One region of the Lysinibacillus sp. NPDC056220 genome, then DNA from elsewhere that is predicted to be linked to it. Evidence: predicted binding sites of a transcription regulator. Region 1 holds the regulator's gene; each other region holds the start of a gene.
What was found. Region 1 encodes LexA, which represses DNA repair genes until DNA is damaged. Its sites were predicted from a motif close to CGAACATATGTTCG; they were not measured.
Positions count from the first base shown of each region.

Region 2: the regulator LexA is predicted to act here: its motif matches at 2,210-2,223, upstream of parE (DNA topoisomerase IV subunit B).
Region 3: the regulator LexA is predicted to act here: its motif matches at 3,090-3,103, upstream of uvrB (excinuclease ABC subunit UvrB).
Region 4: the regulator LexA is predicted to act here: its motif matches at 1,880-1,893, upstream of ruvA (Holliday junction branch migration protein RuvA).

Region 1 is NZ_JBMOXD010000001.1:309,804-317,716, reverse strand. Features, by position in the region: gene ACOZBY_RS01595 (DUF2339 domain-containing protein) at 1-700, shown strand, start outside; gene ACOZBY_RS01590 (prepilin peptidase) at 959-1,711, shown strand; gene ACOZBY_RS01585 (gamma-glutamyl-gamma-aminobutyrate hydrolase family protein) at 1,746-2,468, shown strand; gene lexA (transcriptional repressor LexA) at 2,572-3,189, opposite strand; gene yneA (cell division suppressor protein YneA) at 3,353-3,670, shown strand; gene ACOZBY_RS01570 (YneB family resolvase-like protein) at 3,667-4,332, shown strand; gene def (peptide deformylase) at 4,351-4,929, opposite strand; gene ACOZBY_RS01560 (GNAT family N-acetyltransferase) at 5,073-5,600, opposite strand; gene ACOZBY_RS01555 (DUF896 domain-containing protein) at 5,791-6,024, shown strand; gene tkt (transketolase) at 6,150-7,913, shown strand, end outside.
Region 2 is NZ_JBMOXD010000003.1:50,958-58,870, forward strand. Features, by position in the region: gene ACOZBY_RS10335 (spore germination protein) at 1-646, opposite strand, end outside; gene ACOZBY_RS10340 (HesB/YadR/YfhF family protein) at 794-1,084, opposite strand; gene plsY (glycerol-3-phosphate 1-O-acyltransferase PlsY) at 1,104-1,706, opposite strand; gene parE (DNA topoisomerase IV subunit B) at 2,244-4,220, shown strand; gene parC (DNA topoisomerase IV subunit A) at 4,217-6,655, shown strand; TPP riboswitch at 6,779-6,889, shown strand; gene ACOZBY_RS10360 (ABC transporter substrate-binding protein) at 7,045-7,913, shown strand, end outside.
Region 3 is NZ_JBMOXD010000001.1:823,771-831,683, forward strand. Features, by position in the region: gene uvrA (excinuclease ABC subunit UvrA) at 1-1,029, opposite strand, end outside; gene uvrB (excinuclease ABC subunit UvrB) at 1,037-3,016, opposite strand; gene ACOZBY_RS03960 (IDEAL domain-containing protein) at 3,341-3,589, opposite strand; gene ACOZBY_RS03965 (competence protein ComK) at 3,816-4,325, shown strand; one part of gene prfB (peptide chain release factor 2) at 4,366-5,394, opposite strand; one part of gene prfB (peptide chain release factor 2) at 5,396-5,470, opposite strand; gene ACOZBY_RS03975 (competence protein ComK) at 5,572-6,108, opposite strand; gene secA (preprotein translocase subunit SecA) at 6,461-7,913, opposite strand, start outside.
Region 4 is NZ_JBMOXD010000002.1:321,715-329,627, forward strand. Features, by position in the region: gene ACOZBY_RS06605 (LysM peptidoglycan-binding domain-containing protein) at 1-956, shown strand, start outside; gene ACOZBY_RS06610 (phosphotransferase) at 991-1,824, shown strand; gene ruvA (Holliday junction branch migration protein RuvA) at 1,936-2,556, shown strand; gene ruvB (Holliday junction branch migration DNA helicase RuvB) at 2,574-3,578, shown strand; gene queA (tRNA preQ1(34) S-adenosylmethionine ribosyltransferase-isomerase QueA) at 3,596-4,636, shown strand; gene tgt (tRNA guanosine(34) transglycosylase Tgt) at 4,693-5,838, shown strand; gene yajC (preprotein translocase subunit YajC) at 6,102-6,365, shown strand; gene ACOZBY_RS06640 (polysaccharide deacetylase family protein) at 6,455-7,294, opposite strand; gene ACOZBY_RS06645 (DUF421 domain-containing protein) at 7,452-7,913, shown strand, end outside.

The DNA of each region.
Region 1 (7,913 bases):
GGATGTATATGCTATTGATATTTTAGCAGTAATCACCACAGGCTACTTCTTAGCTTATATGAGCAAACTAGATACAGCCTATTTTGCGGCAACAAATGGCATTCAGTATTTGATGTGTATGGCACTAGCTGCTTTGTTTGCAGGAACTCTGCTCGTGTCAGAGAAATTCAAAGGGCGTGTTCTAACGCCTGTGCTGGGAGCATTCTTTATCGTATTTTCTTTGATGGTCAGCGCAAAGCCTTCTATGTTGGACAGCTTAAGTATGATGACCAGATTAGTTTATATAGCAGTAATAGTGGCGATTATTGTGGACGTTCTAGTAAAGGGCCGTATTTATCGGCTATATGCAGAACGAATGGGGAAATATGTAGACGCTATTGTTAGCTCAGGTGTCGTACTCACAATGATCTCGATATGGGGGCTCGTTCATCAATTTACGTATAGTCATCTACTTGATTGGAAACTAAGTATAGCTCTTACAACGATTACATTATTTCTAACCGCGAGTATTTCGTTATGGCTTAGTTCCACGCAACAATTAAAAACGCTTCGCATTACAGGCTTTGTTATCTTAGTCATTGCGTTTATCAAGCTGATTTTCTTCGACCTATCAGCACTTGATTTATTAATTAGAGCTGTTCTATTTATAACAATTGGTGGCATTGGCATGCTGTTATCAGGTAGGTTACTGAGGAAATAAATAAAAGAGATTCCAATGATTTTTGGAATCTCTTTTATCTTGTGCTAAACTGATAATACTCTTACTCTACTCCTTCTTTCTTCTTATCGTACTTTAAATCCTTTGTGAAAATATTCCTCAAATACATCACATATTATCTATGTCCCTTGTTCTGAATAACATTGGTTACGTGTATTACCGAGCAAAACTACAATAATTATATGAATAGGCGCATCATACGGATTGTATGGGCGCCTATTGGTTTAGGAGGACATAAATTTGGAAATGGCTTATACAATTATCATTTTTTTATTTGGTCTAGTGTTTGGCTCTTTTTATAATGTAGTTGGCTTTCGTGTACCGCGGAAGGAGTCTCTTGTACTTCCTTCCTCCCATTGTACAAACTGTCAGAGACCATTGACGGTTCTTGATTTAGTGCCAGTATTGTCTTATCTGTTTATAAGAGGAAAATGTCGGGGCTGTGGCTTTAAAATCTCGTCAGTATATCCAGCGATAGAATTGTTGACTGGAGGATTATTCGCCCTTGCTTATTTGAAGCTAAACTGGAGCATGGAATTCATAGTAGCTTTATCGTTCATCTCATTGTTAGTCATTATAGTTGTTTCAGATTTTACTTATCTGTTAATTCCAGATAAGATTCTTTTATTCTTTTTGCCTATATTGGTCATTGGACGTGTACTATCACCTTTAACACCTTGGTGGGACAGCCTATTGGGTTCACTCGTTGGTTTTGGCATATTATATAGTATTGCGGTTTTATCGAAAGGTGGAATGGGAGGAGGGGATATTAAATTATTCTTTTTAATTGGTCTTGTTCTCGGTACTATTCATACGCTGTTGACTTTATTTTTAGCTGCTATCATTGGTATGATAGTCGGAATAGTTGTCTTATTAAAGCGTAAACAGGGAAGAAAAACACCTATTCCCTTTGGCCCATCAATTGCATTAGCCGCTAATATTGTTTATTTCTATGGAGATTCGTTCATCAAGTGGTACTTAGGTTTTTGGTAAGTATTTAATCTTCAATTTTGTGGAGGGGAATCAAGTGAAGCCGATTATTGGAATTACAGCTTTTGTAGAAGATGATTTATCAGCTCATTTAAATGCTGCTTACAGCAAAAGTATTATTGAGGCGGGCGGTATCCCCCTCATTATTCCGTTAGGGGTTGAGGAAGATGCTGCACAAATTTTAGCCCTTACGGATGGCTTATTGCTATCGGGAGGCTATGATGTACATCCTTTTTTATTTGGAGTGGACCCTTCACCAAAGTTAGGTAAAATTCATCCAGCTAGAGATGCCGTAGAATTAGCATTAATTGAGGCTGCATTTTTACGAAAAATGCCTATTTTCGGTATTTGTCGGGGTATCCAAATATTAAATGTTGCATTAGGCGGGACGTTATATCAGGACATTGATAGTGACCATTATAGTACAAAGCTTATTAAACATATGCAACAGGCCGGTAGATCAGTAGCAACGCATTATGTACAAATTATTGCGGAGAATTTATTAGCCACTATTCTGGAACAAGAGAAAATTGCCGTCAATTCTTTTCATCATCAATCAGTGAATGTACTGGCGGAGAATTTAAAAGTTGCAGCGAAATCAAGTGATGGCATTATTGAAGCAGTGGTACATGAGGAATTACCATTCTGCTTGGCTGTCCAGTGGCACCCAGAGGAATTAGCTATAGCAGGAGATCCGCATGCACAAAAGCTATTTGCAGCGTTTATTGAAGCGAGCATAAAATTTAAAAAAGAGGCTTAAAAGGCCGTTGTCAAAAGAATCCAATAGTTTATGGATTCTTTTTTTGCGTAAAAAAGAGGATTTATGCTCAGTGAAGGAACACAATCCTCAAACCCTCATTTAATTAATGTACACGGCGATACAGACCAACAACTTGTCCCAAAATGGATACTTGATCGACGATAATCGGTTCCATTGATGAATTTTCAGGCTGTAAACGGAAATGGTTTTTTTCCTTAAAGAATCGTTTTACAGTAGCTTCATCTTCAGCAGTCATGGCTACAACAATGTCTCCATTATTAGCCGTTGATTTTTGCTTCACAATCACTAAATCACCATCTAAAATTCCTGCTTCAATCATCGATTCACCCATAATTTCTAGCATGAATAACTGATCCTCACTCGTGCCATATGTATCAGGCAGTGGGAAATACTCTTCAATATTTTCGATAGCTGTAATAGGAGAACCTGCTGTAACCTTCCCTACAAGTGGTACATGGATGACGTGTTGCTTTTGGATGGATTCTTCAGGTTCAAGAATTTCAATAGCACGTGGTTTTGTTGGATCTCGACGAATAAAACCCTTTTGTTCTAATCGAGCCAAATGACCATGAACAGTTGAACTTGAAGCAAGTCCAACAGCTTCCCCGATTTCACGGACTGATGGCGGATACCCTTTAGCTCGTACCTCGTCTTTAATGAACGCTAAAATGTCCTCTTGTCTTTTCGATACTTTTTTCATGATTGCTCACCTCTTTTTTCTAATATCATTCTTCTTATTTGATAGTATAACAGAATGCGAACACGTATGCAAACATAGGTTCGAAAAGTGTTTGACAAAAACGTTTGTTCGCTTTATTATGGGAACATATATTCCGAACAAACATTCTAGAAAAGAGGTTATAATGATGAAATGGTTAAAGAAAAATACACATATCACTATATTATTAGGTGCTTGTTTACTCTTCGCAAGTTACCTTTACATCACTGATCCGGGGGATGTTAATTACGCTGAAATTCAAATTGAACATGGGGATAGCTTGTGGTCGTTAGCCGAACAATACCGTGGTAAAATGAGTAAAGAAGATTGGATTAAACTTGTCAAATCAGAAAATGAGTTAGCAGATATTAAAATCGTGGCGGGTAAATCTCTAGTCATTCCAGTTTTGAGTGATCAAGCCAGTCCCATCAAAACCATTGAAATTGCGAGAAACGAACAATGAAAAATAATCAAATGACGGCTGTTGTCTATTGCCGGGTAAGTACTGAAAAAGAAACGCAAAGCTCCTCGTTAGAGCGCCAACAAGAAGAATTAGTGCTCTGTGCTAAAGAGCAAGGCTATGAAGTAAAGGGTGTTTTTAAAGATAAGCATAGCGGTTATGATGTTGAACGCGAAGGCTTACTTGAAATGCTTGATTTTATAAAAGAGAAGGAAGTAAAAGCTCTTTTTGTACAAGATGAAACTCGTTTAGGCCGTGGAAATGCCAGGATGGCAGTATTGCATTTATTACAAAAATCAGCAACAGATGTTTATTCGATGCGTGATGCAGGACCAGTTCAATTAAACGAAATGGATACGATGCTACTAGAGATTTTAGCAATTGTAGAAGAGTATCAACGTAGAATCCATAATGCGAAAATCCGCAGAGGTATGCGACGTGCTGTGGAAAATGGCTATCGCCCTGAAAATAACCTATCCAATCGTGGGAATCCGCATGGTCAGGAACGGAAGGAACTCCCTGTTGATGAAATCGTGAAGCTACGTAATCGTGGTTTTACCTTTGAGGAAATTTCCATTACTCTTAGAGGATTAGGCTTTGAGGTAAGTAAGGCAACCGTACATCGCCGATTCCAAGAGCATCAAGAAAAATTAGCAGGCAAATAATATAGCCTGCTAATTTTTTTAATACAAGCTTTCGATAATAACATTTTGGGGTAGTTGAAAAGGGTTATCTTTATTAATTCGATCATAAAACATAATACCATTTAAATGATCGATTTCATGTTGTACAACGATAGATTCATAGCCTTTTAAAGACAAAATAAATTCCTGTCCATCAATAGTATAGGCTTTTACTTTAATTCGTTCATATCTTGGTACAAAACCGTGAACTGGTCGATTAACAGACAGACACCCTTCTCCCTCAGGCAAATAGATCATATTTAAAGAATGGCTCATTACTTTTGGGTTAATGAACATCATTTCGTGTTTTTGGTCATGATCTTCAAAAAGGACAGCAAACATTCTTTTATCTACGCCAATTTGATTTGCAGAGAGGCCACTACCAGGACGTAGCTTATACTTTTTTGTTAAAATCGGATCTTGGCTGTTTTTTAAATATTGAAGCTTAGAAAATAATATATGTCGGTCCTCTAAGGGAACTGGTATGGCAACATCTTGTGTTTGTTTTCGTAATAGGACCGAGTGTTCTTTTACAAAATCTTTCATAGTAATCATGTAATCAGGATGAAATTTTGCCATCGAAAAATACCTCCTCCGTATTCAGAAGTTTTTTCAAGCTAATTTGTATGGTCGGATCATCCATTATTGACCAAGTGCCTAATACCATTTACAGGAACTTCTTCCATTTCCACGAGCTTAGTAGTTTAGTGTTTAATGTTCTTCTAACCTCCTAACAAATTGTCCCACTCTTCACGTAAGACTGCGTAATAGTATTCGTCCCACCATTCATCCCCATATGGTATACATTTTTTAAAAAAACCTTCACGCCTCATTCCGATTTTTTCCATAACTTTATAGGAAGCGATATTTTCGGGCTGACACGTTGCAATAATTCTATGAAGTTTCTTTTCATTAAATCCATAGTCTAATACAGCATGTGCAGCTTCAGAAGCAAAGCCTTGATTTTGGTAAACTGGATTTAGTACCCAACCGATTTCATATGTATGATCACCGAAATAAGGATGGAAAACAATATGACCAATCACTTGCTTGCAATTATTTGAAACAATAGCAAAATGTTTTGCTTTGTCGCTGCTATTTTCTTTAATAAATTTCTTTGCCTGATCTTCAGTGAAAACACCTTCAGGCATATAATGCATCACTTTTTCATCTGAAGTATAGCTATAAACAGCTTCCCAGTCCTGTTCTTGAAATGTTCGAATGAGTAATCGCTTAGTTGTCACGTTCACATGTATATCCTCCAATATATAGTTAAATTTTTCCTTCCATATAATACTTATACACTTCAAACATCTGGAAGTCATGTATTTTTTTATTTCAACAGTTTGAATAAGGGTTGGTATAACTGCATTTAATGGGAAACCGTGCTATACTTTGCATACCGAAGTCAATAAGATAGGTACTGAAAGGTGTGTAACTATGTTATCAAAAGAAAAAATTAACCGTATAAATGAACTTTCTGCTAAAGCAAAAAATGGTCAACTAACGGATGAAGAGGCAAAGGAGCGAACAGCGCTTCGTAAAGAATACTTGGATACATTTAGAGCAACGATGCGTGATACGATTGAAAACGTAAAAGTGGTTGATGCAGAAGGAAATGATGTCACGCCAGAGAAGGTAAGACAAGCGAAAAAAAATAAATTTCTAAATTAATGTGACACAATTTAATAAAGTATGTATGAAAATACAAATAGTATAACAAAAGCATTGTTTTCTAAAGCAATGTTGACTAAACTGTAGAAGAACAATTATAGGACGAGAAAGGATGTCACAATATAATGACTCAACATGCGGATTTATTAGCAATTAATGCTATCCGAACTTTGTCAATCGATGCTATTGAAAAAGCAAATTCTGGTCACCCAGGTTTACCAATGGGGGCAGCGCCAATGGCTTATACGCTTTGGACAAAACAATTACGCCATAATCCAGCGAACCCAAAATGGTATAATCGCGATCGTTTTGTATTATCAGCTGGTCATGGTTCCATGCTTCTATACAGCCTACTTCATTTAGGCGGCTATGGTTTACCAATGGAAGAAATTCAAAACTTCCGCCAATGGGATTCATTAACACCAGGACATCCTGAATATGGTCATACAGTAGGTGTGGAAGCAACAACTGGTCCTCTAGGACAAGGTATTGCCATGACTGTAGGTATGGCAATGGCAGAGCGTCATTTAGCAGCTACTTACAATAAACCAGGTCATGACATCGTTGACCACTATACATTTGCATTATGTGGTGATGGAGACTTAATGGAGGGCGTAGCAGCAGAGGCTATTTCATTAGCTGGTCACTTAAAACTTGAAAAATTAATCGTGCTTTACGATTCTAATGATATTTCTTTAGATGGAGACTTAGAAAAGTCATTCTCAGAAAACGTCCAAAAACGTTTTGAATCTTATGGCTGGAATTATTTAAAAGTTGCAGATGGCACAGATGTTGATGCGATTAATGCAACTATTGAAGAAGCTAAAAAATCAACTGGCAAACCAACATTGATTGAAGTGAAAACAGTGATTGGTTTTGGTTCACCAAATAAATCGGGTAAAGCGGATTCTCATGGTGCACCACTTGGTACAGATGAAGTGGTATTAACAAAAGCTGCCTATGAGTGGGCACATGAGCCTTTCCAAATTCCTGCTGAAGTATATGATACTTTTAATGCTGCGGCTGAGGTGCAAGGAGCACAGTCTGAAGAAGCTTGGAATGCGAAATTTACTGCTTATAAACAGGAATTCCCAGAATTAGCAGCTCAATTTGAACAGGCTATGAAGGGTGAATTACCAGCAGACTTCGCTTCGGAATTACCAGTGTATGAAGCTGGTAAATCTGTAGCAACACGTTCTTCTTCGGGTGATGCGATTAATGCTATTGCTAAGAAAACTCCATCATTCTTTGGTGGCTCTGCTGACCTTGCTGGCTCTAATAAAACAACGATGAAGGGTGCAGGCGACTTCTCAGCGGACGATTATGCTGGTCGCAACATCTGGTTTGGTGTGCGTGAATTTGCAATGGGCGCTGCTTTAAACGGTATGGCACTTCACGGTGGTTTAAATGTATTTGGTGGTACATTCTTCGTGTTCTCAGACTATGTGCGTCCGGCAGTTCGTCTGTCAGCATTAATGGGTCTACCTGTAACGTATGTATTTACACATGACTCGATTGCTGTTGGCGAAGATGGTCCAACGCATGAGCCAATTGAACACCTTGCATCACTACGTGCAATGCCTAATTTATCTGTTGTTCGTCCTGCGGATGCAAATGAATCAGCTGTTGCATGGGAGCTTGCCGTTGCATCAGAAAATACGCCAACAGTATTAGTATTGTCTCGTCAAAACTTACCTGTTCTTAACGCTTCTATTGAAACAGTACGTGAAGGTGTGACGAAGGGTGCTTACACAGTATCACCTGCAACTAAAGCAGTAGCGGATGCTATATTAATTGCAACAGGCTCTGAAGTATCTCTTGCAATTGAAGCTCAAAATGCATTAAAAGGTGAAGGTTTGGATGTAGCTGTCGTTTCAATGCCATCTATG
Region 2 (7,913 bases), on a different contig from region 1:
ACACCTCGGCCACAATTTTGTCACTGGCGATACCATGTATATACATCACAGCGACGTCTGTTTGTGTCACTTCACCAATGACACGGGACTTAATCCAAAGGTTTGGACTTTTTATTTTGCGCCGAATGAGCGCAGTATTAGTGCGTAAAGTTTCAGTAAAGGACTCCCGAGGACCCCTAATGACGGATTCGGTTGATGGCTCTGTCACAGCTCTATCTTTTGCACTTTTAGTGCTTGTTACAATGCCTTCCGCAAAGCCATCTAATAGAATAACGGTCTCACCATTCAGTATGGCATGATAAAGTGTGGTAAAATGCTCGATATTCATCACGTCACCAACAGTTAGGTAGGAACTTCGCACATATTGATTTATGGTAGTAATTTCTATTTCTTGTTCTTCCTCAATATTCGCCATTAATTTATCAATGACAGAATCCGAAATCATGGTTTTATCAGATAAGCCATCAATGGAAATAATGGCGAGCCGATGGGGTTCAGTTTCACCAATTGTAATTTCTCGTATTATGATGTCATTGCTGTGACCAAGAGTGTTTCGAATGACCTTTATATTTTTGGCAAGGGAAGTATTTAATAAATCGTCCGTTGTAAGGGATGGGGAGGGATCAATCTTATTTGATATGGACATGCGCTTTCCTCCTCAAATGAATGTTCATTATTTATAGAATGGACAACTTTATGCGGAGATAAACGAAAAAAGGAATGAAATTCTAGCTACTATTTTTCAAATAAAAAAACAGTATTTCCTTTCAAAGATTGAAAGGAAAATACTGTTTTATGTACGATACTCGTATTGTAATTCATCTAAACTAGCATCCACGTCCACATGTAAGTTATGATCGTTAAAGAACCATAAATCTTTTTCATCGATGTAATAGGTTACGCCATCTATGACTGCTTCAGCTCCAATAGCAATGGGCTCTTCTCGCGTCATACCTAGTGAAAAGCCTTCGTGAAAAGGACTTGAGCCACCATAGCGTGCATAAAAGCGAATAGTATCGCCTGGTTCTACTTCCATCTCTTGCTTGAACCATTGTAGGGCTTCATTTGTCAGTGCAATTTTCATAGCGAATGCTCCTCTCTTCCTACAGCCATTTTACCTTTGGCTCAGTGCCATTTTTAATACGTGCAATATTGGCACGGTGACGATAAATAATAAAGGTAAATAAAAAGGCTACCAAGATGCTTAATGCAAAGTCACCTGTAACAAAATAATAAACGATTGAATAGATAAGTGCTACTAAAGCGGCTATCATAGATGTTAGGCTGACGATTTTTGTGAGTTTCAATGTCACAAGAAAAGCAATTAGGAGCAAGACAAACAATGGCCATGAGTAGCCTAATAAAACACCTGCAGATGTGGCAACGGCTTTTCCACCACGGAAATTGGCGAAAATCGGAAACATATGACCAATCACTGCAACAAGACCTAGGATTAAGGGATGAATAGAACTGTCTGAGAATATGGGAAGTGCAGCTAGTAAGACAGCGGCAGTCCCTTTTAGAACATCCATCACAGTCACAACAATACCGGCCTTTTTTCCTAATGTTCGAAATGTATTCGTTGCTCCTAGATTACCGCTTCCGTGTTCTCGGATATCGGTATTATAAAAAATTTTACCTATCCATAGCCCTGAAGGTATAGAGCCGATTAGATAAGCACATAAAATAATAAGTCCATTGATCATAGTTGGACTCCTTTCATTCATAGTCCATCACTTGGTACTAATAGTTTGTAACAAGTATTTTACACTTTTTCTTGCTAATCTACAATGTTATGAAGGAGAATTCCTAAGGAGTCTTGAATTCAATACAAAAGAAACTAAATGTAAGTTGGAGATAGGCTTTTAGACATGATTGATGAAGGCACGAAAAAAGTCTTTCTTAAAATCTAGGCAAAATGGCAATTTTGTCAATCGTTCATTCCTTTGGTAGAATAGAAGTCTAACTTTATTCATTTACATGGAATGACGCAGAAACACTATTTTGCAACTAAATAAGCTACGATGCGTCAGGTGTTTACGGATACTAGTGGTTGTCTGTCTTGCTTAAATTCCAATTTTAAGCAACTGTTGAAGATGTTTACTATTGAAATGTTTATTAAAACTGTGAGCAATTTTTAAAAATTTAATTGGACCTGTCGCTAACTATTGACAGGAAATGCTATTATTATTAGGATGAGAACATAAATAGAACATGTGTTTGTTTTTTGGAGGGGAATTTTGTTGACGAATAAACAGTCACCTAGCGTCTATAATGATGACGCTATACAAGTATTAGAAGGATTAGAAGCGGTGCGCAAACGACCAGGCATGTATATCGGTTCGACAGATGGCCGTGGACTTCATCACCTTGTGTATGAAATCGTAGATAATGCGGTGGATGAAGCATTGGCTGGCTTTGGATCTCATATTATTGTCAAGATTCACAAAGACCAGAGTATTAGCGTACGCGATTTCGGCCGTGGAATGCCAACTGGTATGCATAAGATGGGTAAACCTACTCCTGAAATTATTTTTACCGTCCTACACGCAGGTGGTAAGTTTGGACAAGGTGGTTATAAAACAAGTGGCGGTTTGCACGGTGTAGGTTCTTCTGTTGTGAATGCGCTATCAACTTTTTTAGAAGTAACCATCCATCGTGATGGGAAAAAATATCGCCAGCGCTTCGAGCATGGTGGACATCCAGTGACAACACTTGAAGAAATTGGTCAAACAAAACAAACAGGAACGCTTGTTCATTTCCTACCTGATGAAACAATCTTCTCTGTCACAAAATTTAATTATGATACATTAGCAGAACGTTTACGTGAGTCGGCTTTTTTATTAAAGGGCTTAAAAATTGAATTAATCGATGAGCGCGAGGAAGGCAAAAATGATGTGTTCTTTTATGAGAACGGCATTGAAGCTTTCGTTGCGTATTTGAATGAAGAGAAGGATGTTCTTCATCCTGTGAAATATGTTGAGGGTATTCAAGACGATATTGAAGTAGAGTTTGCCTTCCAATATAATGATGGTTATTCTGAAACGATTTTATCGTTTGTCAATAATGTACGTACACGAGATGGCGGTACACATGAAACAGGTGCAAAAGCAGCCTTGACGCGTGTCTTTAATGAATACGCAAGAAAAATTGGCTTATTAAAGGACAAGGACAAAAACTTAGAAGGAACGGATATTCGAGAGGGCTTAGCGGCTATCGTATCTGTTCGTATTCCAGAGCACTTATTACAATTTGAAGGACAAACAAAGGGCAAGCTTGGTACGAGTGAGGCTCGTTCAGCGGTAGATAGTGTGGTGTCTGAGCAAATTTTATATGTGCTAGAGGAAAATGCTGAATTGTCAGCGTCTCTTGTGCGTAAAGCGATTCGTGCGCAGCAAGTGCGTGAGGCGGCTCGTAAAGCCCGTGAGGATGCACGAAATGGTAAGAAAAACAAAAAGGGTAGTACGATTCTGTCTGGGAAATTAACGCCTGCACAGTCACGTAATGCGGCGAAAAATGAATTATATTTAGTCGAGGGTGATTCAGCGGGTGGTTCTGCAAAACAAGGTCGTGATCGAACATTCCAGGCGATATTACCACTGCGTGGGAAAGTTATTAACACAGAAAAAGCCAAGCTACAAGATATTATGAAAAACGAAGAAATTTCAACGATTATTCATGCGATCGGTGCAGGTGTAGGTACAGATTTTGCTGTGGAGGATTCAGCCTACAATAAGGTAGTCATTATGACCGATGCTGATACGGATGGTGCGCATATTCAAGTATTGCTACTAACGTTTTTCTATCGTTATATGCGTCCGCTCATCGAGGCTGGAAAAGTCTTTATTGCGTTACCACCACTTTATAAGGTTTCGAAAGGAACTGGCAAAAAAGAAGTGATTGAATATGCTTGGACAGAAAACGATTTACAAAAGGCCATCAAACAAGTTGGAAAGGGTTACATATTACAGCGCTATAAAGGTCTTGGAGAGATGAATGCTGACCAGCTATGGGATACAACAATGAACCCTGACACACGGACATTAATTCGTGTCACTATCGAGGATGGTGCACGTGCAGAGAGACGTGTCACGACGTTAATGGGCGATAAAGTAGAGCCACGTCGTAAATGGATCGAAGCCAATGTAGACTTCGGTATGGAGGATGATGCTAACATTTTAGAAAATGAATTCATCCAACAAGAGGAGGGCCAAGCATGAGTAGTACAGAAAAGTTTCAAGATTTACCTTTAGAAGAAGTAATGGGTGACCGTTTTGGTCGCTATAGTAAATATATTATTCAAGACCGCGCGTTGCCAGATGCACGTGACGGTCTTAAACCAGTACAGCGTCGTATTTTATATGCAATGTTTACGGAAGGTAATACACATGAAAAACCGTTTCGTAAATCGGCTAAGACAGTCGGAAATGTAATCGGTAATTACCATCCGCACGGAGATAGCTCAGTCTATGAGGCGATGGTTCGTATGAGTCAGGATTGGAAAGCTCGCCATATGCTTATAGAAATGCATGGGAATAACGGTTCGGTTGATGGAGATCCACCAGCAGCCATGCGTTATACGGAGGCAAGACTTTCTGCAATTGCTGGTGAAATGTTACGAGATATTGGGAAGAAAACGGTTGAATTCGTGCCAAACTTCGATGACCAGGATATGGAACCAACTGTTTTACCAGCTCGTTTCCCTAATTTATTAGTAAACGGCTCTACAGGGATATCTGCGGGTTATGCAACAGATATTCCACCGCATGCATTAGATGAAGTGCTGGATGCTGTTTTGATGCGCTTAGACAAGCCTACTGCGACAGTGGATGAATTGATGACAGTTATCAAGGGTCCTGATTTCCCTACAGGCGGAATTATTCAAGGTGTAGACGGCATTAAAAAGGCATATGAAACAGGGCGCGGTAAAATTATTGTCCGTGCACAAGCTGTGGTCGAACCTATCAAGGGCGGAAAAGAGCAAATTGTCGTTACCGAATTACCATACGATGTGAATAAAGCGAATCTTGTGAAAAAAATTGATGAGCAACGTGTAGATAAACGCCTTGAAGGGATTGCTGAAATTCGTGATGAATCAGATCGTACAGGGTTACGTGTCGTTATCGAGCTGAAAAAGGATGTTCCTGGACAGGGGATTCTACAGTACCTATTTAAAACAACAGATTTACAAGTAGCTTACAATTTTAATATGATTGCCATTCATAATCGTCGTCCAACGATGATGACATTACCATTATTGCTGGATTCCTATATTACTCACCAAAAAGAAGTGGTCACAAATCGTTCTATATATGATTTACAAAAGGCAAAGGATCGCTCCCATATCGTGGATGGCTTAATTAAAGCCCTATCTATTCTAGACGAGGTTATTGCTACGATTCGTTCTTCTAACGATAAGAAGGACGCCAAGCTCAATTTACAGGCGAAGTTCGATTTTACTGAGGTACAGGCAGAGGCGATTGTGAGCCTGCAATTATATCGTTTAACGAATACCGATATTACAGAACTCCGTCAAGAACAGGATGACTTAAACAAATTGATTGCCAAGCTAGAAGGAATTTTACAAAGCGAGGCCAAGCTTGTACGCGTCATTAAACAAGAATTGCTAGATATTAAAAAACGTTTCACAGAGCCACGTCGCTCGAAAATTGAACAAGAAATAGAAGAAATTAAAATTACATTAGATGTCCTTGTTCCAAGTGAAGAGGTTGTAGTGACTGTCACGAAAGATGGCTATATTAAACGTACATCTACACGATCCCATGCCGCCTCCAACGGTCAAGATTTTGCGATGAAAGATTCCGATTACTTATTGTATGAAGCAAACTTAAATACACAACATCATCTATTGTTATTTACAAATAGAGGGAATTATATTTACCAGCCTGTTCATGAATTACCTGATATTCGCTGGAAGGACCTTGGACAGCATATTTCAAGTATTGTGCCAACAAGTGAAGATGAGTCGATTATTGCAGTTTATGGCTTTGAAACATTTGAACAGCCAAATATGTATATTTTAACTGCTACGAAAGATGGCCAAATTAAACGTTCGCCATTAGCAGATTATGCTGTGACGCGTTATTCGAAGCCAATTAAAACAATGAATGTTAAAGCGGGCGATGCAATGATTTATGCATCGTTTATAACTGATGATGCGGAACTGCTCTTAACAACTGATACGGCCTATGCCATTCGTTTCCCTATTGAAGAACTACCAGTTACTGGAGTGAAAACGGGCGGTGTTAAAGGTATTACGCTAAAAGATGGAGAAGCTTTAGTTGGGGTCAATGTCCTACAGCCAGACGAAACACAATATGTCGTTATTGTGACACAACGAGGGGCTGTAAAGAAAATGAATGTCGCAGAGGTAGAAATAGCAAGTCGTGCCAAGCGTGGACTTAAAGTCCTTACAGAATTAAAAGCAAATCCTCATCGAATTGTCGCTGTTATTCAAGCAACAGACGATGAGCAGGTTGTGATTGAAACTGAAAAAGGCATACAAGAGGTTATCGATGTCCATGCATTGACGCGCGCTGATCGCCATTCTAATGGTTCATTTAAAGTGGACATTGCAACAGATGGAGCCATCTCACATGTTTTAACGGCCAAAAAAGAACAAAAACCAAGCTAACATCATGCCCAGTCTCTATAAGTAGAGCTGGGCTATTTGTTTATAGTGGCACAACTATCCAAAATTAGCATCTTGTCATTTAAGATCAACTATGGGTATAATAAACATCGAAAAGTTCATAGCGAAAGAATGTAGGGGGGCTAGTTATGGCTAGCTGAGATTGTGTCCGATAGACACTGACCCTTTGAACCTGATTTGGCTCGTACCAGCGTAGGGAACATCTATTCAAAAAAGCAAATGTTTTGGAGATTGATTGCAATACGTCTGGGAGGAATCCTAGGCGTTTTTTTGTTTTCTAAGCAATATCTTACCAACCGTATAATACGCTTTCTTCTGGTGACAACATTCATTCATGAACACTTTCATATTACAAACTGGGAGGACCTAGCATGAAAAAATGGTTATTTATCCTATTAGCTACTCTATTGACGTTAGTAGGCTGTAGCGACAAGGAGGACAAGCAGTCTGCTGATACAAAGAAAAAGGTATCAGTGGTACTCGATTGGACACCGAATACGAATCATACAGGATTGTATGTTGCGAAAAAGCTCGGTTATTTTGAAGAAGTAGGCTTAGATGTTGATATTATAATGCCAGGAGAGGCAGGAGCCGATCAGCTCGTAGCTTCTGGTAAGGCAGAATTTGGCGTGAGTTATCAGGAGGGCATTACACAGGCTCGTGTTCAGGATGTGCCACTTGTCTCGATAGCGGCCATCATCCAGCATAATACATCTGGATTTGCTTCTGTAGCGTCAAAGGGTATTACCTCTCCAAAGGACTTTGAAGGAAAAACATATGGGGGCTGGGGAGCACCTCTCGAACAAGCGGTATTACAATCATTAATGCAAAAAGAAAACGCTGATATTAATAAATTAGACATTGTCAATGCGGGAGATTTAGATTTCTTTACGATGATGAAAAAGGACATCGACTTTGCTTGGATTTATTATGCATGGACAGGTATTGAGGCAGAGCTTCGTGGGGAAAAAATTAATATGCTGTATTTAACGGACTACAGTGATCAGTTAGATTACTATACACCTGTTTTAGCAACCAATGAAAAAATGATTCAAAACAATCCAGACAGCGTCAAAGCTTTTGTTGCGGCTGCATCGAAGGGCTATGAATATGCCATCGAGCATCCGAATGAAGCGGCTGATATTTTACTAGAAGCGGCACCAGACTTAGATAAGGAGTTAGTGCATAAAAGTCAAGAGTGGTTGGCTGATAAGTATCAGGATGACGCTAATCAATGGGG
Region 3 (7,913 bases), 510 kb from region 1:
CTTGTCCTTTGGTAAATCTTTTACTGGTACATCCATTGGAATCTCATAGTGGTCACATACTGCTTTTAATAATTGAGGATAGTACTGTGAACTTGTAGGCTCCCAAGGTGCAATAGCATGCTCTAACAAGGAACGATCCCAATCTGGCACCACTAAATCTAAATCCACCTCTTGTGTGGAGCCTAAGCCATCACAGCTAGGACAAGCACCAAATGGACTATTAAATGAAAACATGCGTGGCTCTAGCTCTCCAATGGAAAAACCACAAATTGGACAGGCATGATGTTCACTAAACAGTAATTCCTCGTGCTCCATGACATCTACAAGAACACGACCATCTGCTAAACGAAGAGCTGTCTCTAAAGAATCACTTAAACGTGCAGCAATACCTTCCTTCATTACAACACGGTCGATCACAACCTCAATGGAATGCTTTTTATTTTTATCAAGATCAATCGCATCATCTAAATCTCGTAAATCCCCATCAATACGCACACGAACGAAGCCTTGTTTTTTTAAATCTTCCAGTAGTTTTACATGTGTTCCTTTACGACCAGAAACCATTGGCGCAAGAAGTTGCATCTTGGTTCTTTCTGGATAAGATAATAAACGGTCCACCATTTGCTCAATCGTTTGGGAAGTAATTTCTATCCCATGATTCGGACAAATCGGCTTACCAATACGTGCATAAAGTAAACGTAAGTAATCATAGATTTCTGTAACTGTCCCGACCGTAGAGCGTGGGTTACGACTCGTCGTTTTTTGGTCAATTGAAATAGCAGGCGATAATCCTTCAATTGCATCAACATCTGGTTTGTCCATTTGTCCAAGAAACTGGCGAGCATAGGCGGACAGAGACTCGACATAACGTCGTTGTCCCTCCGCATAAATCGTATCAAACGCTAGTGAAGATTTACCTGAACCTGATAATCCTGTTAAAACGACTAATTGATCACGTGGAATTGTGACATTAATATTTTTTAAATTATGAGCACGTGCACCTTGCACGACAATTTCAGTATTTTTCACAAGTCATTCACCCTTCTACCTTCAATTCAAATATTGTATCTCTAAGCTCCGCTGCACGTTCGAAATCAAGCGCTTTTGCTGCTTCCTTCATTTCTATTTCTAGAGAAGCTAAGAGCTGTTCTCTTTCTGCCTTTGTCAGCTTTTTGCCCTTCGTCGCCTTCGTTACATAGGATTCTTCTTCTTCTGCCACTTGTGTAGCACGAATTACTTCTGGTATTTTTTTGCTAATAGTTTGAGGTGTAATACCATGCTCTTCGTTATATGCCATTTGCAATGCACGACGACGTTTTGTTTCATCCAGTGCCTTTTTCATCGAGTCTGTTACATGATCCGCATACATGATGACATGACCATTCGCATTACGCGCAGCTCGGCCAATCGTTTGAATGAGTGAACGTTCAGAACGTAAGAACCCTTCTTTATCTGCATCTAAAATGGCTACAAGTGATACTTCAGGAATATCAAGGCCTTCTCGCAATAAGTTAATGCCAATTAGTACATCGTATGTGCCCTTCCGTAGCTCACGGATAATCTCAATGCGCTCTAATGTTTTAATCTCAGAATGCAAATATTCAACCTTTAAGCCCATCTCCTTCAAATAGGCGGTTAAATCCTCTGACATTTTCTTCGTTAGCGTTGTTACTAACACTCGCTCATCACGTGCAATTCGATCCTGAATTTCATCAATCAAGTTATCTATTTGACCTTCAATTGGGCGGACATCAATTAATGGATCCAATAAACCAGTAGGTCGAATAATTTGCTGGATCATTTCTGGTGTATGCTCCAACTCATAAGGCCCTGGTGTGGCAGATACATAAATAGCTTGATGTACTCGAGCTTCGTATTCTTCAAAACGCAATGGACGGTTATCTAGAGCAGATGGTAAGCGGAAACCATGTTCTACCAGTACCCCTTTACGTGCTTGGTCACCGTTATACATCCCTCGTACCTGTGGGAGAGTTACGTGACTTTCATCTACTACAAGTAAAAAGTCCTCAGGGAAATAATCAAGCAAAGTATAAGGAGTAGCACCTGCTTCACGTAAAGTTAAGTGACGGGAATAGTTCTCAATCCCCGAACAAAAGCCCATTTCACGCATCATTTCTAAATCATAACGCGTTCGTTGCTCTAGACGTTGAGCCTCCAACAATTTATCCTCGGCACGCAATAATGCCAAACGATCTTCTAATTCTTTTTCGATATTTTCAATTGCTTTTCGCATTTTTTCTTCTCGTGTAACGAAGTGGGATGCTGGAAAAATAGCAACATGCTCTCGATCTGATAATATTTCTCCAGTTAAAGCATCTACTTCACGGATACGATCAATTTCATCCCCAAAAAATTCGACACGAATACAATGTTCATCACGTGAGGCTGGGAAAATTTCAACTACATCTCCTCGTACCCGAAACGTTCCACGTGTAAAACTAACATCATTGCGCTCATATTGAACATCTACAAGTTTGCGCAGTAACTGATTACGTTCAATTTCCATACCTGTGCGAATCGATACAACCATTTCACGATATTCTTCTGGAGAACCAAGACCGTAAATACAGGATACAGATGCAATAATAATGACATCATCACGCTCAAATAATGCCGAAGTTGCAGAGTGGCGCAGCTTATCAATTTCATCGTTAATGCTAGAATCCTTTTCTATATAAGTATCTGTCTGCGGTACATAGGCTTCTGGTTGGTAGTAATCATAGTAACTAACAAAATATTCTACAGCGTTATTTGGAAAGAACTCTTTGAACTCACTATATAATTGGCCCGCCAATGTTTTATTGTGTGCCATAATGAGTGTCGGTTTTTTAACCTGCTGGATGACATTAGAAATCGTAAACGTTTTTCCAGTTCCTGTAGCACCTAGTAACGTTTGATGACGCTTGCCTGCCTTCACACCCTCCACTAATTCCGCAATTGCCTGTGGCTGGTCCCCATTAGGCTGATATGGCGCTTGTAAATCAAAAGTTTGCACACCTGTCCCCGTCCTTTCTTTCCAATTTGTACATATATTTTAGCATAGCAATATTAAAATATCGAACATTTAACGAACGAATGTTTGTAAATTTTTTTCTATCCCTAAAATGGAAGATGGCCCATCAACCTTCTACTTTCATCATAGCCGTTTCAACAGGTTTTCAAGCTTTATCTATTCATTAGTCAATTATAGAATGGTAGTCGCAATTTCTCGTTTCTCATTTTTAGTGCAATTTCATAAATTGAGTGCATTGGACCCCACCCACTCTATCATTTCCAAAAACAAAAATCCCGCTCTCCATAGACGCGGAGAGCGGAATAATTAGTATGATTCATCTTCTGTTTGATGCAAGGAGTTTAGTTCGGTTGCGTATTGATAAAATGCGTTTTCATCTTTATCATCGAGCGCTCTATCTATCAGAACTATGAGCTGCTCTTGTCGATGCATACGCTGGATACGATTTAAAAATAAATCTAAATAAATCTCGTTTAATAATCTCTCTGCCTCATCAACTTTTTTTGAATGACCAACGGCTTTTAGAAAATCTGTGTACGAATAATATTTATCCAACGATCTCACCCCGATCCTTTTCTAAATTATATGAAAATTGAAATTAAAAAGCAATGCTTACGATTTGAAAATAACTTGAATTAGCTACTAAACTCGTGAAGTTTAAAGCAAACTCTCTAAGCATTTCATTCATTTATAAGCCTTGTTCCATTATTTTGTATATTTTTTGAAATTCATATTATGTACTACACTACGATTATCAATAGAAAAGGGAGGCACTTTCACTATGACTACCAAATTTGTTAATGGCTATTTAATTTCCTTTAACACTTACTTGCTACAACCTATTCAGCATGACGCTAAAGTTTTTACTCATGTTATTGACAAACATAATGAGCTAATTGTTACTCGGAAACCGATGCATGTACTAAGAAAATCCTGTATATCATTAGGCTCCACCTATGAAGCTGCCAAGCAATCTGCTAAACGTTTTTTTGGTAATCAACATAAGCTACCAATAGTTGTGGCTTTTGATTATGGGTTTCCTTGCATTTTTCTACCAACCTATTCACCGAATTCAATTCATAATATATGGATAGGACTCCATGCCATTACTAACATTACACCTAGTAAAACAGGATGTGTTGTCACATTAAAAAATGATAAAAAGATTGAGCTACCTATTCAATATGCTTCTATTAGTAAGCAGTTTGTAAATGCATCAATGCTCTATAAACATTATATGAACGAACGAAAACAGCTTAGTCAAGACTCCCCCTATCATCCACCCTTTTAACTAAAAGAATCCCCCAAGATTAACTCTTGGGGGATGGATATTAATTAATTTTTGAACGTAAGTACGCATTAATAAACGGATCTAAATCGCCGTCCATTACCGCTCCGACATTCCCTGTTTCTTCATTGGTACGATGATCTTTTACCATAGAGTATGGATGGAATACATAAGAGCGAATTTGCGAGCCCCAGCCAATGTCCTTTTGTTCACCACGGATCTCATCAAGCTGCGCCTGTTGCTTCTCTAGCTCTAATTGATACAATTTCCCTTTTAACATAGCCATCGCTTTTTCACGGTTTTTAATTTGTGAACGTTCTGCTTGGCATTGTACAACCGTGCCAGTCGGGATGTGTGTAATACGAACAGCTGAATCTGTTGTATTGATGTGCTGACCCCCCGCACCTGTCGCACGATACGTATCAATTTTCAAATCTTCTGTGCGAATATCAATTTCAATATTCTCGTCAAACTCTGGCATAACATCACAAGAAACGAAAGAAGTATGACGACGTCCTGAAGAATCAAATGGGGAAATACGCACTAGGCGATGGACACCTTTTTCGGCCTGTAAATAACCGAAAGCATTATGCCCCTTAATCGAAATGGTTACAGATTTAATCCCTGCTTCATCACCAGGAAGATAATCCATTGTCTCCACTTTAAAGCCACGCTTCTCAGCCCATCGTGTATACATACGTAAAAGCATAGAACCCCAGTCTTGTGACTCTGTTCCCCCTGCTCCTGGGTGCAATTCTAAAATGGCATTGTTTTGATCGTATGGACCGCTCAATAATAATTGCAGCTCAAAATCAGCCATTTTTTGTTGGAATTCCACCAACTCTTTTCCCAATTCTTCCTGCAATTCTTCATCTGGCTCTTCACGTAAAAGCTCCAATGTCATATCTAAATTCTCATGTGTTTCTTCTAATTCTTTATATTCATTAACGATTGCTTTTAAGCCATTACCCTCATTAATGATCACCTGTGCACCTTGCTGATCATCCCAGAATCCTGGCTCTAGCATCATTTCATCTAACTCCTGTATACGTGCCTCTTTGTTTTCTAAGTCAAAGAGACCCCCTGAAGTCCACCAATTTTTTGGCTGTAGTATCTAACACATTGCGTACATCTGCTAATTCTATCATTGTAAAATCCTCCGAACGTTTGTAATGGAGCATAGTGTGAAAGCTCCGTATCTTTTTATTATAACGTTTTTACAGAGGAAAACATACATAAATACACGATCCTAAGTCTCGTCCTCAAGCATATCAAGCGTAAAACGTTGAAATACTTTCACACGATCATATTGAACAAGTAAATGCTTCGTCCTTCTCTCTAATCTATATTTTAATAAAAATGCCCGTTGAATACGATACTCTATCGTTTTGACACTAACATCTACAATAATTTCCTGCCCATTCGTAAAGATTATCTTTGTACTCTTTTTATCCACAGAGATATACTCATCAATATGATGGACAGCAAACCATATACATTCCGGATGTAGAGGCGACTTGCTCGGAAACCATAAAATATTACCTCGCTCATCCACAACGATTGGGTTTTTATTAAGCTTACCTAAAATCATTTTTGATCCATCAAAAGCCCCTCTTAAGCTAGAACCATAATAACGCAGATTATAGTCCATTAACTTTGTCGGCGGTATTTTAGAAATATAATCTTTACTTTTTTCCATTACCCGAGTACATAAATTTCCAAAGGAATCATACACAGGCATATACAGCATAGTTTCACTACTCATAATATCCTTCTTATGCATCATTATTCCCCCTTTATGCACTTATGTTTTCAGCCTAAATAAAAAAAGAATATACAAATGTCCGTACATTCCCGCTTTTTTCTACAAGTCGAAATTGCTTGGAAAACTCTATTTCCACCCACATTTCTCCCACCCCATCTTTAATCTTTTGTCACTCTTAATTCTTTGTTTTCAACCCACCTAATTATTAGGTAATAATAGAAGTATTCTCTAAAACTAAATCCCTAATATTACAGCTATTGTATACCCATATTTTACTATTGTCTATAAATTCTGACTTTTATAACAAAAATTTATTTATTTATAAAAAAAAGATCATTTCAACACACAGTTAAAATGACCTTTTCCCTTTATATTATTGAGCTGCGCCATGACAGTTTTTAAACTTCTTACCGCTTCCACACGGACATAAATCATTACGTCCAACATTTTCAGCTTTACGAACTGGTTGCTTTTTCGGAGCAGGACCGCCTTCTTCCTTCGGATTAACAGCCTGACCTTTCGCCACCTCTTCACGCTCAAGATTACTGCGAATTTCTGCCTTCATTGCATACTTCGCAACATCCTCGCGAATGGAAGCAACCATATCTTCGAACATCGCAAAACCTTCTTGTTGATATTCACGAAGTGGATCATTTTGACCGTATGCACGCAGATGGATACCTTGACGAAGTTGATCCATTGCATCAATATGATCGATCCATTTTGTATCAATAGAACGTAATAAAATAACTTTTTCAAACTCACGCATACGCTCTGGAGTAAGCTCTGCTTCTTTTTCATCATATCGAGCATGAACAGCTTCTGAAATCAATTGATTAATGTCTTCAGCAGATTTGCCTTGGAAATCAGCTACTTTTAGTTGACCTTCCTCTAGCAAGTTAGCAGCCACAAAATCATCAATAGCCTTCAGATTCCAATCTTTTTGCTCCCCTTGTGTATAGAGTCCGACAACATTATCGATCGTCTCTTGAATCATCGATTCCACAAGCACACGCATATTTTCTGTTTCTAGCACATCATAACGCTCTTTATAAATAATCTCACGTTGCTGACGGAGAACATCATCATATTGTAATAAACGCTTACGAGCATCAAAGTTATTACCTTCGACACGTTTCTGCGCTGATTCTACAGCTCTCGACACAACTTTTGATTGCAATGGCTGTGTATCGTCCATTCCTAAACGCATCATCATAGACTTCATATTATCTGAACCGAAACGACGCATTAAATCATCTTCTAGTGATAAATAAAATTGTGTCACCCCTGGATTCCCTTGACGACCAGAACGTCCACGTAGCTGGTTATCAATACGACGGGATTCATGTCTCTCTGTACCAATTACCGCTAACCCACCAATTTCTAAAACACCTTCACCAGGTTTAATATCGGTACCACGCCCCGCCATATTTGTGGCAATCGTTACAGCACCCTTTGTACCAGCATTCGCAATAATTTCTGCCTCACGTTCATGGTTTTTCGCATTCAGTACATTATGAGGGATTTTATGTTTATCAAGCAATTGCGAAATAATTTCAGATGTTTCAATCGCAACCGTACCAACAAGAACAGGCTGTCCTGCCTTATGACGCTCTGCAATATCAGCCGCCACCGCTTTATATTTCCCTTCCATAGAAGCAAAAATTAAATCTGGACGGTCATCACGAGCAATTGGCTTATTCGTAGGAATCGCAATAACGCTCATATTGTAAATATTGCGGAACTCTTCTTCCTCAGTTTTCGCTGTACCTGTCATTCCCGCAAGCTTTTGGTACATACGGAAATAGTTTTGGAATGTAATGGTA
Region 4 (7,913 bases), on a different contig from region 1:
CATTGTGGAAGATTGCGAAAGAGTACGGCATTTCGTTTGAAGATTTGAAGCGGCTCAATGTCCATCTTGCCAACCCAGATTATATTGTCCCGGGCATGGAAATTATTTTGCCTGAAAAAATAAACAAAGAGCCACATAAAGCAATGCCAAAAAAGGAATCACAAATGCATAAGGAGACACCTAAGGAAGTTCCGAAAAAAGAGGTACAGAGACCAATGCCACCGCCACCACCAATTGTACCACCTGCTCCAATGCCAATGCCTGAGCCACAAATGATTCCAATACCTATACCAATGCCAATGCCAATGCAGATGCCACAACAACCGATGTGGGTTCCACAGCCTGTAGAAATGAATTGGCACCAACAGGTAGTCATGCCACAAGTAGAGCAAACAGTCACAACACCACCACCAGTACAAATACAGCCAGCGCCGCCACCGCCACCACCACCACCAGTAGCGAAGCCAATGCCACATCCAGTACCACAACCAGCACCACCAATGCATATCATGCCACATCCAGTACCACATTGCTCAAGCTGCCATCAACCAATTTATCATCAAATGTGGTGGCCAATGCCAATGCAGCCACAGGCCGAGCAGTATATGATGCCGCAGCAGCCGATGTCCTTTGAGATGCCAGAAAATAAAATGGGCGAGATGGAAGACTTCTTAGAGTCTACATCACCATTTTTCCACACGCCTAATCAACAAATGCAGCCACAATTTAATATGATGCCTGACATGAACATGGGCAAATCATGTGGCTGTGAAGCACAATCATGTGGCTGTCAATCACAACCAATGCAGATGCCAATGCCTGCATGGCAAATGGATCCGTGTCATTGTCCACCACCACCATGCCCAACGCATTGTCCACCGCCATGCCCGTCATCAGTAGGACCTTGGATGTCACCGCATTATTTCCCAGGCGGGATGACGCCTTATCGATGGTGAAAAAGCGTATATTGTCGAAGAGGTAAAATCAAATATTTGGAAATATAGGTATCGATCGAATACTTACTTTGTCAAACGAGCAAAACAACTAGAAATTGCAGAGAAGGTAAGAACAATTCATCGCCAGCTAGGTCGAATTGAACCTAATCTTATCCTACCATTAGTCCAAAGTGACGATGAGCAGCTAATTGTGCAAGAATGGCAAGAAGGTAGCCATGGTGCCAATTTTGCTCATAAAAAGGATCGCAGGGAATCTCTTCAACTACTAATAGCTTTACATGACACATATAAAAAAGTTGCTTGGCAACGCTTGCCTGGCTTGCATACCTATTCACAACTTTTAAAATGGCAAATGCGTCATATGCGTTTTAAAAGCAGAAGAAATGAGTTTCGGGCTTTCTTAACAAAAGAAGAGATCGATCAAATATTGCATTATAGTGATAAATCGCTGCAGTTAATTGCGCTGGAAGATGTAGCCGAAAAAGAAATTACACTATTGCACGGGGATGTCGTGCATCATAATTTTTTATGGTGCACGGATGGACAATTGCGTTTAATTGATTTTGATTTGGCACATCTTGGAGAAGCGGATGACGAGTATATTTTATGGTTGCATCGGGTGCTACCTGCAGTTGATTATGATTTAGCCAAAGTCTTTGCGGAGTTACCAGAACTGAAACGGCTTGATAAAAGAAAGCTTCATCGTTTAAAATATCCGAATGAACTATTAAGGGAATGGCTTTTCGCTGTGGATTTACCCCTTGATCAGCAACTAGTATTTTTAGATTATTTAGTACCATTTACTAAACGAGCCCTCACCTATTGGCCAAAACTGTGGTACGATATTGATAGATTTGTGAAGAAATGACCGTCATTTGGCGGTCATTTTTGTCTTGAACAGCGTTTTGAACAGGACTTTCTGTCGAGCATTCGTTCGCTATATGCTATAATCGAAGACGATGATTGTGAGGGAATATAGATGTATGATTATTTAAAAGGACTAATTACTCGTATTACACCAGAATATATTGTGCTAGAACAAAAGGGTATTGGCTGGCAATTGAATACGCCCAATCCGTTTGCATTTCGAACATCAGCCATGGAGCAACAAATTTATGTTCATTTGCATGTACGAGAGGATGCACAAGTGCTTTATGGTTTCCCAAATCTAGATCAGCGCGAGCTTTTTCGAAAGTTAATTTTAGTATCTGGAATAGGTCCTAAGGGAGCGCTGGCTATCTTAGCGACTGGCAACCCACAGCAGGTTATAAGTGCGATTGAACGGGAAGATGAAACGTTTTTAGTGAAGTTCCCAGGAGTAGGTAAAAAAACTGCTCGTCAGATGATATTAGATTTAAAAGGCAAGCTAGGCTCTTTATTAGAGACAATCGAACTGCCGAGTACAGAAGATGAGCTGCCATTGTTTGGCGTTCATCCTTATAAACACGAATTAGAAGAAGCAATACTTGCTTTAGCGGCACTTGGTTACTCTGAAAAGGAGCTCGAAAAAATTCGCCCACTGCTTGAGGATAACGACAAGCTGGAAACGACAGATGCCTATATGAAACAAGCGTTACAACTATTATTAAAATTAAAATAAGGAAGGAGGGAAGAGGCATGTCTGAACGTATGATGGCTAGTGAGGCAAGTGGCTATGATGAACAATTTGAATTATCTTTACGCCCGCAAAGGTTAGCCCAATACATAGGGCAACATAAAGTAAAGGAAAATTTACAAATTTTCATTGAGGCAGCAAAACTTCGGCAGGAAAGTTTAGATCATGTGCTGTTATATGGGCCACCAGGGCTTGGTAAAACAACATTAGCTGTTGTTATTGCAAATGAGATGAGTGTCAATGTACGCATGACAAGTGGTCCTGCAATTGAACGTCCAGGAGATTTAGCAGCGATTTTAAGTTCACTAGAGCCTGGTGATGTTTTATTTATTGATGAGATTCATCGATTACCTCGTGCCATTGAAGAAGTGTTATATCCAGCAATGGAGGACTTCTGTTTAGATATTGTTGTGGGAAAAGGTCCTGAAGCACGTTCTGTACGCCTTGATTTACCTCCCTTTACCCTTGTAGGTGCTACAACCAGAGCTGGTGCCTTATCAGCACCTCTAAGAGATCGCTTTGGTGTTTTATTACGCTTAGAGTACTATGATGATATTTCCCTTGCTGAAATAGTTGCTCGCAGTGCTCATTTATTTGAGGTAGAAATTGAGCAAATAGCAGCAATGGAAATGGCGAAACGCTCTCGTGGTACACCTCGAATTGCCAATCGCTTATTGAAACGAGTACGAGATTATGCACAAGTGCTTGGAGATGGTATGATAACGGAGGGCCTTGCAAAGCAAGCGCTAGAGCTGTTACAAGTCGATCCAAGAGGGCTTGATCACATTGATCATAAACTTGTCACTAACATGATTGAGCGCTTTCGAGGAGGTCCTGTGGGCTTAGATACGCTTGCAGCATCGATTGGTGAGGAACGGGTGACTATAGAAGATGTATATGAACCCTATCTCATGCAAATTGGGCTTATTCAACGTACACCACGAGGAAGAGTAGCGACACATTTAGCCTACGAACATTTTGGATATGAGTATCCCCAACAAACATAAAGAAGGAAGTTTTTTTCATGCGTGTAGAAGATTTTGATTTTGAATTACCAGAGGAGCTTATTGCTCAAACACCTTTAGTAGATCGGACAGCTAGTCGATTAATGGTCGTAACACCTGGCTCAAATGAAGTAGAGCATCACCATTTTGCTCATGTCTTAGAGGAGTTACGTACTGGAGACTGCCTTGTGTTAAACGATACAAGAGTCTTACCTGCTCGCTTAATGGGTGTAAAAGAGGAGACAGGTGCCCATATAGAGGTACTATTATTAAAGCAATTGCCAGGTACAGATGAGTGGGAAACACTTGTAAAACCAGCAAAACGTGTAAAAGTAGGGACAGTTATTACATTTGGAGATGGATTGTTAACAGCTACTTGTACAGGTGAGCTTGACCATGGTGGACGAACATTTGAATTTCATTATGATGGAATCTTTTTTGAAATACTAGAGCAGCTTGGTGAAATGCCATTACCGCCTTATATACGAGAAAAATTAGAAGACAAAGATCGCTATCAAACGGTCTATGCGAAAGAGCGTGGGTCAGCTGCTGCTCCAACGGCCGGGCTCCATTTTACAGAAGAATTATTAGAACAAGTAAAGGCAAAAGGGGTAGAGGTTGTCTTTATTACACTTCATGTAGGACTTGGAACATTCCGTCCAGTTAGTGTAGATTCTATTGAAAACCATGAAATGCACGCAGAATTTTATAGTGTGACAGAAGAAGCAGCAGACACGATTAATCGTGTAAAGCGTAATGGCGGGAAGATAATAGCTGTTGGGACTACCTCTACACGTACATTGGAGACAATTGGCTCTAAATATGATGGTGAGGTACGAGCAGAGCAAGGTTGGACGTCTATTTTCATCTATCCAGGCTATACTTTTACCGTGGTAGATGGTTTAATTACAAACTTCCATTTACCAAAGTCAACCCTTGTTATGCTAGTGAGTACGCTAGCCACTCGTGAAACTATTTTAAGTGCTTATCAGCAAGCTGTAGAAGAAAAATATCGCTTCTTTAGTTTTGGTGATGCTATGTTTATTCGACCAAAAGAATAAAAAAGAAAAAATCGGAGTACTGTTTTTACTTCAGATCAGAGAGGATTTTTATTTTTATGACACAACCAGCTATTCGCTATGAATTACTTCATACATGTAAACAAACAGGAGCACGTCTTGGCATTGTGCATACACCACACGGCTCTTTTGAAACACCAGCATTTATGCCTGTTGGAACACAAGCAACAGTTAAAACAATGTCACCAGAGGAATTAAAAGAAATGAATGCTGGTATTATCTTATCCAACACGTATCATTTATGGCTTCGTCCAGGCAATGATATCGTTAAGGAAGCAGGCGGACTGCATAAATTTATGAATTGGGATAGACCCATTTTAACAGATTCAGGTGGTTTCCAAGTATTCTCCCTAAGCCAGTTCCGCAAAATTGAAGAGGAAGGCGTACATTTCCGTAACCATCTTAATGGGGATAAATTATTCCTAAGTCCAGAAAAAGCGATGGAAATTCAAAATGACTTAGGCTCGGATATCATGATGGCTTTCGACGAATGTCCACCGTATCCTGCAACACATGAATATATGTTGCAATCGGTAGACCGTACAACACGTTGGGCAAAACGCTGCAAAGAAGCCCATAGTCGTCCAGAAGAACAAGGGTTATTCGGAATTATTCAAGGTGGTGAGTATGAGGATCTACGCCGTCGTTCTGCAGAAGCATTAGTGGAGTTAGATTTCCCAGGCTACGCGATAGGAGGACTATCTGTTGGTGAACCAAAAGATATCATGAACCGTGTTCTTGAGTTCACAACACCGTTAATGCCAGCAAATAAACCTCGATATTTAATGGGAGTGGGTTCACCAGATTCATTAATCGATGGAGCTATTCGTGGTGTTGATATGTTCGACTGTGTTCTACCAACACGTATTGCTCGTAATGGTACACTGATGACATCAGAAGGTCGTTTAGTCGTAAAGAATGCAAAATATGCTCGTGACTTTGGGCCGATTGATCCGAACTGTGATTGCTATACATGTAAAAACTATTCACGTGCTTATATTCGTCACCTGATTCGCACAGAAGAAACGTTCGGTATTCGTTTAACGTCTTATCATAACTTACACTTCCTGTTAAAGCTAATGGAACAAGTGCGTGAGGCAATTCGTCAAGATCGCTTAGGTGATTTCCGAGAAGAATTTTTCGAGAAATATGGCTTTAATGGACCAAATGCGAAAAACTTTTAATTAATTACTTTTCTAAGGATAATAAAGTGAACGAGTTTTTTCATAAAAAGGGACATTAGAAAACCTCTAATGTCCTACATTACTTGCCATAGTATGGCAAAATCATTCAAAACTTTGTAAAAAGTGAATATTTCTAGCAAAATATTGTCAATCATAGAAAAAATATTAGTAAATGAGAAAATTTTTGGGCTTGTCCATCGCTTTTTAATGGTGGAATAGTCTATACTAAAAAAGTGAGATTTGGAAAGGGGGCAAGAAGTAATATGGATCAATTATTAGGCTTAGCACCGATATTATTAATGTTCGTTGCTATGTGGTTTATCTTAATCCGTCCAGCTAAAAAAAGACAGCAGGAAACACAAAATATGCAAGGTAGTTTGCAACGTGGAGATAAAGTCATTACAATCGGTGGCCTGCATGGTGTCATTGATGCAATTGAGGACACAGCAGTAACATTAAAAATCGCTGATAATGTACGTGTAAAATTTGACCGTCAAGCAATCGGACGAGTTGAGAAAGACATTTAAACATTATAAAGAAAAAGGCTTACAATAGCTATATTGTAAGCCTTTTCTTGTGCGCTGAAGCGCAAGGGAGGGGTATATTCCTCCTGTCACTATTTCATTGTATTTATTTTATGAATTAAGTCGGGACCTGAATCATTGCCATTTACAATAATTCTACTTAATGTGAATAATCCATCGCCCTTTTTAACATTTTTATTCTGAATAACAAAGCCCATCTTAAAACCAGCCTCCTGTGCAATTTTAATGGTGGCAGCAGATTGAATACCGTATGGATAGCTAATGGCGATGGGCTCGTAGCCTAATTTTTCTTTAATTATTTTTCGGGAGTGAATAAAATCATTTCTGACTCTAGCCTCGTACTGCTGCTGGCTCTCTAATTGTCCATTCAAATAGCTTGGACCGTAAATAGCCCCATTCAGTCTGCCGAATTTTGAAGGTAATTTATAATGGGAGTCCCAAGTATGGCTTTGAATCGTTATATAATCTTGCATTTCTTTTAATTGATCCCAGTTCATCTTGGCAATTTCATGTGGATAGGCAAAATCTTTACTTGTATCGACTATTCGGCTTGCAATAACAAAAATTTCAGCATGTATGTCATATTTTTTCAAAATCGGATACGCCATTTCGTAATTGCTGAGATAGCCATCATCGAAAGTAATTAATATAGGCTTCGCGGGTAATTTGCTTTGGTTAGTCAAGTAATCGTGTAATTCTTTGACAGAAATCGCATGATAACCTTCTTCCTTAAGGGACCTCATTTGTTTCTCAAAATTATTGGGTGAAATAACTGTATTATTGTTTATATTTTCCGCTAAATGGTGGTACATAAGAACGGGTATATTCTGTTCTTGGTATCCATAAGTAAGAAATGGATGAGTAAACAGAACAATATAAACAACAACGAAAGCAATTATTTTCCTTATCATTTTCTCACCTTTTTGCTGTTTATAGTCTTAACTGTTTCGTTCTTTATATTTTGTACGAACAACTACGGACTATTCCTTGTATTTTTAGCAATATCCAATCATTCTTCTGTATAAAAAACAAAAATAAGGTCACCTTGATATTATGGGGGTGTTATTGATGGAAGAATATTTCCACATCATTTTTAGAACCTGTTTTTTATATGTGTTTATCATCATTGTCTTTCGTTTAATGGGTAAACGAGAATTGGGTGAGCTATCTGTCATTGATTTAGTGGTTTTTGTATTAATTGCAGAAGTGGCTGCTTTTGCGTTAGATGATTATAAGAATCCTCTTTTTAATGCCATTTTACCCATTATTATTTTGCTCTTTATACAAATATTAAGTGCTTATTTATCGTTGAAGTTCAAAGGTATACGCGACTTAGTTGATGGTGATCCAGCGTTACTAGTGAAAGACGGTGTGATTTTAGAGAGTGTAATGCGTAAACACCGTTATAATTTAGATGATTTATGTCAGCAATTACGAGAAAATGGTATCGCCTCTGTCACCGATGTTGCATTTGCCTATTTAGAACCTTCGGGAAACCTTTCCGTTTACAAAAAAGATGAAAAAGCATTC